Linked DNA regions of Formosa sp. Hel1_33_131. The protein of the gene in region 1 binds, or shares a complex with, the protein of each later gene. Links are inferred from orthologs where the notes say so. Each region holds a gene or a part of one and is shown on either strand. Other genes may lie near its edges. The genes, in order: accC and accD.

The links.
Region 2: the proteins of accC (region 1) and accD are in contact, whole or in part, in a solved structure (PDB 8UXZ), measured with the Escherichia coli proteins. The link is inferred for Formosa sp. Hel1_33_131 from one-to-one orthologs.

What each region holds. Positions count from the first base shown.
Region 1 is NZ_CP017260.1:1,145,505-1,148,832, reverse strand. What follows is about bases 27-3,015. They hold accC (acetyl-CoA carboxylase biotin carboxylase subunit), read left to right. Parts: upstream 27-839; coding sequence 840-2,192; downstream 2,193-3,015. Other genes in these bases: FORMB_RS05075 (NAD(P)/FAD-dependent oxidoreductase), read left to right, coding at 2,279-3,015; accB (acetyl-CoA carboxylase biotin carboxyl carrier protein), read left to right, coding at 333-806; FORMB_RS05090 (beta-ketoacyl-ACP synthase III), read left to right, coding at 27-294. Also shown: more of FORMB_RS05090, read left to right, coding at 1-26; more of FORMB_RS05075, read left to right, coding at 3,016-3,328. UniProt on the Escherichia coli protein: This protein is a component of the acetyl coenzyme A carboxylase complex; first, biotin carboxylase catalyzes the carboxylation of the carrier protein and then the transcarboxylase transfers the carboxyl group to form malonyl-CoA.
Region 2 is NZ_CP017260.1:695,818-698,970, forward strand. What follows is about bases 231-3,044. They hold accD (acetyl-CoA carboxylase, carboxyltransferase subunit beta), read left to right. Parts: upstream 231-1,115; coding sequence 1,116-1,973; downstream 1,974-3,044. Other genes in these bases: fbaA (class II fructose-bisphosphate aldolase), read left to right, coding at 231-1,068; FORMB_RS03085 (hypothetical protein), read left to right, coding at 2,065-2,592; rpsO (30S ribosomal protein S15), read left to right, coding at 2,789-3,044. Outside these bases: more of fbaA, read left to right, coding at 1-230; more of rpsO, read left to right, coding at 3,045-3,058.

The DNA.
Region 1 (3,328 bases):
GCCACCGAAAAAATATTAGAACGCAATAATTTAGACAATGATAAGATTGACTGGTTGGTAGCGCATCAAGCGAACAAACGAATTATAGATGCTACCGCAAACAGAATCAATTTGAACCCCCAAAAAGTGATGATGAATATTGAAAAATATGGCAACACAACTTCTGGGACCCTTCCATTGTTATTAAGTGATTACGAATCAAAATTAAAAAAAGGAGATAATCTAATATTCGCTGCATTTGGTGGCGGATTTAATTGGGGGTCTATATACCTTAAATGGGCGTATAATTCCTAAATGTATAAACTAACTAACCAAACAATAAAACTGTAATTATGGATTTAAAAGAAATTCAAAATTTAATCAAATTTGTAGCTAAATCAGGTACAAGCGAAGTGAAATTAGAAACGGATGATTTCAAAATCACCATCAAAACGGGTTCTGGGGACTCAATGACTACTGTTGTTCAACAAACTGCGGTTCCAATGCAGCAAGCAGCACCAGCACCACATGAGGCAGCCCCTGTTCAGGTTCAAATAGCAGCACCCGTCGTATCGGAAGATTCAAAATACATTACGGTAAAATCTCCAATTATTGGAACTTTCTACCGAAGACCTTCTCCAGATAAACCATTATTTGCAGAAGTTGGTCAAACAATTTCAGAAGGCGATGTGCTTTGTGTCATTGAAGCCATGAAACTATTTAACGAAATAGAGTCAGAAATTTCTGGTAAGATTGTAAAAATCCTTGTGGATGACGCAACTCCAGTTGAATTTGACCAGCCGTTATTTTTAGTTGACCCATCATAATAATAAGTTTACATTTTTAAAGCGTAAAAAGGTATGTTTAAAAAAATACTAGTAGCCAATCGTGGCGAAATAGCTCTTAGAGTTATAAGAACGTGTAAAGAAATGGGCATCCAAACCGTTGCTGTATATTCGACTGCAGATTCTGAAAGTCTGCATGTAAAATTTGCAGATGAAGCGGTTTGTATCGGACCTGCAGCCAGTAGCGAATCCTATTTAAAAATTTCTAATATCATTGCCGCTGCAGAAATTACCAATGCCGATGCTATTCATCCTGGTTATGGATTTCTATCTGAAAACGCTCGGTTTTCTAAAATCTGTGAAGAACACGGTATCAAATTTATTGGTGCTTCTCCAGATATGATTGACCGCATGGGTGATAAAGCCAATGCCAAAGCAACCATGAAAGCTGCCGGTGTTCCTTGCGTTCCTGGAAGTGAAGGAGTGATTGAAACTTTTGAAGACTGTATCAAAGTAGCTAAAGAAACGGGGTATCCTGTCATGCTAAAAGCTTCTGCTGGAGGTGGTGGAAAAGGAATGCGCGCCGTTTGGAAAAAAGAAAACCTTAAAGAGGCTTGGGATGCTGCCAGACAAGAATCGAAAGCAGCGTTTGGAAACGACGATATGTACATGGAAAAACTCATTGAAGAGCCAAGACATATCGAAATTCAGATTGTAGGGGATTCTAATGGAAAAGCCTGTCATTTGTCTGAGCGAGATTGCTCGATTCAACGCCGTCATCAAAAATTAACAGAAGAAGTGCCGTCGCCTTTTATGACGACTGCTCTAAGGAAAAAGATGGGTGATGCCGCTGTGTTGGCTTCTGAATATATCAAGTATGAAGGTGCTGGAACAGTTGAGTTTTTAGTGGATAAACATCGTAATTTCTTTTTTATGGAAATGAATACGCGTATCCAAGTAGAACACCCAATTACAGAACAAGTGATTGATTTTGATTTGATACGGGAGCAAATATCCGTAGCAGCAGGAGTGTTGATCTCTGGAAAAAACTACACACCAAACTTACATTCCATTGAATGTAGAATTAACGCAGAAGATCCGTTTAATGATTTTAGACCGTCTCCGGGTAAAATAACAACCTTACATTCTCCTGGTGGGCATGGGGTTCGTTTAGATACTCATGTATATGCAGGCTATAGTATTCCGCCGAATTATGATTCTATGATAGCGAAACTTATCACGACCGCTCAAACACGAGAAGAAGCGATTAGTAAAATGAAACGTGCGTTGGATGAATTTGTAATTGAAGGCATCAAAACAACCATTCCATTTCACCGTCAGTTGATGGACCATCCTGATTATATATCAGGTAATTATACCACTAAATTCATGGAAGACTTCACAATGAAAGTTGTTGAAGACGCTTAAATTATAAACTCCGAATCTGATTCGGAGTTTTTTTTTATTCTAAACCCAGTGTAAAATACTCCAATTAAAAATTGTAATTTTAGCTCATGAATTTATCCTATTGGGAACTAAAAACGTGGCTAAACAATGTCGACTACACAATTGTTGGAAGCGGAATTGTGGGCTTAAGTACGGCACTCCATCTTAAAAAAAAGGCCTCTAATGCCAAAATAGTCATTCTTGAAAAAGGACTGTTTCCTCAAGGGGCAAGTACTAAAAATGCTGGATTTGCCTGTTTTGGGAGTTTAAGTGAAATTTTACAGGATTTAGAATCACATACCACAGAAGAAGTTGTAGAACTTCTCAACCAACGTCATAGGGGACTTCAGCTTTTGAGGCATACTCTTGGAGATGACGCACTATCGTATCAGCAGTTGGGAGGGTATGAATTGTTTTTAGAAAAAGACCGCAGTCTTTATGATCGCTGTTTAAAAAACATGCAGGAAGTCAATAGTCTTCTAAAACCAATTTTTAAAGCTGATGTATTTTCAAATGTGTCTAACAGTTTTGATTTTGCAGGCATTCAAAACAACTACATACGAAATCAGTTTGAAGGTCAAATAGATACCGGAAAAATGATGCAGGCGTTAATTAAAAAAGTTCAAGAGCAAGGTGTCATTATTTTAAACAATAGCACTGTGGAAACCTATAGTGAACAGTCTAATAGAGTCGATATCAAAACAAATCATTTTGAGTTTTCTTCTTCAAAATTGATTTTAACAACGAACGGGTTTGCAAAACAACTAATCAATGAAGATGTGCAGCCAGCGCGTGCTCAAGTTCTAATTACCAAGCCGTTAAAAAACTTACATATTAAAGGGACGTTTCATTTAGATTGTGGGTATTATTATTTCAGAAATATAGACAATCGTATTTTATTAGGGGGCGGTCGAAATTTAGATTTTAATACAGAGAATACCACAGAGTTTTCTCAAACGGATCGGATTCAAAATGCTTTAGAAGCACTGCTTAAAAACACAATTCTACCCGACAGGGAATTTGAAATAGAATACCGCTGGTCGGGGATTATGGGCGTTGGATCTCAAAAAAAACCAATTGTAAAGCAGCTCTCAAACCACGTCTATTGTGGGGTTCGA
Region 2 (3,153 bases), 450 kb from region 1 along the record:
ATGAGTCACAACATTAAACCAGGCGTTGCTACAGGACGCGAAGTTCAAGAGATTTTTAAACTTGCTAAAGAAAAAGGATTCGCCCTTCCAGCGGTGAATGTTATTGGCTCAAACACAATTAACGGTGTTCTTGAAACTGCAAAAGAATTAAATGCTCCCGTAATTATTCAGTTTTCTAATGGCGGTGGACAATTTAATGCCGGAAAAGGTCTTTCTAACGAAGGTCAAAAAGCAGCAATTGCAGGATCCATTGCAGGTGCTAAACACATCCATGAAATGGCGTTAGCTTATGGCGTTCCTGTCATTTTACACACGGATCACTGTTCGAAAAAATTATTACCTTGGATTGATGGTTTATTAGATGCGAGTGAAGTTCATTTTGCACAAACTGGCAAATCATTATACAGCTCTCACATGATTGATTTATCTGAAGAGCCGATTGAAGAAAATATCGAAATCTGTAAAACTTATTTAGAGCGCATGTCCAAAATGGGGATGACACTTGAAATTGAATTAGGAATTACAGGTGGTGAAGAGGATGGAGTTGACAACAGTGATGTTGATGTTTCAAAATTATATACTCAACCCGAAGAAGTTGCTTATGCTTATGAAGAGCTTAGTAAAGTGAGTGATCAGTTTACGATTGCGGCTGCTTTTGGAAATGTGCACGGTGTGTACAAGCCCGGTAATGTAAAATTAACTCCGAAAATTCTTAAGAATTCTCAAGAGCACATTACTGAAAAGTATGGTGTTTCAGAAAACCATATTGACTTCGTATTTCATGGTGGATCTGGATCAACTGTCGAAGAAATCAGAGAAGGAATTTCGTATGGTGTGATCAAAATGAATATCGATACAGATATGCAATACGCATTTATGACTGGAATTCGTGACGATTTCAAAGCAAACGAAGCTTATTTAGCAGCACAAATCGGAAATCCTGACGGTAGTGATGTTCCAAATAAAAAATATTATGACCCGAGACGTTGGTTACGTGAAGGTGAAAAAGCATTCATCGCTAGACTTAAAAAAGCATTTGAGGATTTAAATAATGTCGATACATTATAAAATTTGTGTAGTTTTGTACTTTAATTTTACCGTTTAGACACTAATATATGGCTTGGTTCAAAAGAAAAGACAAAGGAATTCAAACACCTACAGAGGCAAAACGTGACACACCCAAAGGGCTTTGGTACAAATCCCCTACTGGTAAAGTCATTGAGACGGACGAATTAGAAAGAAATTTCTACATCAGTCCAGAAGATGGTTACCACGTACGCATAGGAAGTAATGAATACTTTGAGATGCTTTTTGATGATAATACATTCAAAGAGTTGGATCCGAATATTACTTCCAAAGACCCTTTAAAGTTTGTAGATAACAAGGCTTATACAGATCGCCTGAAGGCTGCGCAAGCAAAAACAAACCTTAAAGATGCTGTACGAACGGCTGTTGGAAAATCCAAAGGGAAAGAGCTGGTCATCGCTTGTATGGACTTTAGTTTTATTGGAGGCTCAATGGGATCTGTTGTTGGAGAAAAAATTGCTCGTGCTGCGGATCATGCGCTTCACAACAATTTACCTTTCATGATTATTTCTAAATCTGGAGGTGCTCGAATGATGGAAGCTGCTTTATCGTTAATGCAACTGGCTAAAACTTCTGCGAAACTCGCACAACTCGCCGATGCGAATATTCCTTATATTTCTCTATGTACCGACCCCACTACTGGTGGAACGACGGCTTCATTTGCAATGTTAGGCGATATTAATATTAGCGAACCTGGAGCGCTCATTGGTTTTGCAGGCCCTCGTGTGGTTAGAGACACTACTGGTAAAGAATTGCCAGATGGATTTCAAACGGCCGAATTTGTAAAGGAACATGGATTTTTAGATTTCATCACTCCGCGTAGTGAACTAAAAAATAAAGTGAACCAGTACATTGATTTAATTTCAAATCAACCCCTTAGAGCTTAAGTAAACAAAGTATAAAAATCATAGATGCAATAATTATAATACCTTTGTTGCATCATTACTTTAAATATTATTAACCAAAATAACCAATACGATGAAAACTTTTACAAAAATTAGTATGTTACTGCTTGCAATGATTACAATTTTCTCTTGCAACAAATTAGATGAATTAACAGAGTTTGATATTACCCAAGATTTTTCCACAGCTGTTAATGTGAATGTTGTTGAAGATTCCGCTGGAGCTGCTCAAACTTGGTCGCAGTCCTCAACAATCAACCTAGCAACAAATGATGAAATTCAATCAAATTTAGATTTGATTCAAGATGTTAAGCTTAACTCTTTAACGTTTAAAGTTATTAATTTCACAGGCGTAGAAGGTGCGATTGCGACAGAAGCTTCTATAAGCTTTGGCGATACTGTAATTGCAGTTGCTGACATCACCCTTGAAGACAGTACGACTATTTACTCTATTGGAAGTTCTTCAGAACTAAATGCAATTGCAAACGATTTAAAAAACGCGACTCAAATTTCAGCAACGGTAAGCGGTACTGTGACAAGTACACCCGTACAATTTGATGTTTTCATATCTCTAGATGTGACGACCACTATTGATGTCTTGTAATTAGACGTTTTATCACAAGCATAAAAAACGAGCCTTTGGGTTCGTTTTTTTTGGATTAAAGTCACTAACTAAAGTCCATTGATGCACCGAAATAAAAAATAAAACGACAAGGCTTAAATAAGCGAAAATCACTATATTTGCAACTTAATTACGATAGACGTAGTTAACGCATAAAAATTATTTAAATAATATTGGAATGTATTTAACGAAAGAAGCTAAAGAGAAACTCTTTAAAAAACACGGAAAAGATGCCAAAGACACGGGATCTTCAGAAGGACAAATTGCACTATTCACAGAAAGAATCAATCACTTAACTGAGCATTTAAAACAAAATCGTAAAGATTACAACACAGAACGCTCATTAGTTAAACTAGTTGGAAAACGTCGCTCATTATTAGACTACTTAATGAAGTCAGATATCTTGAGATATCGTGCGATCGTCAAAGAATTAGGATTAAGAAAATAAGATTACAAACCACGCTTTATGCGTGGTTTTTTAAGTTTTAACACTTTTATAGTTCATAAATAATAGAAGAAGCTAATTAGAGTTTTTCATTGGTC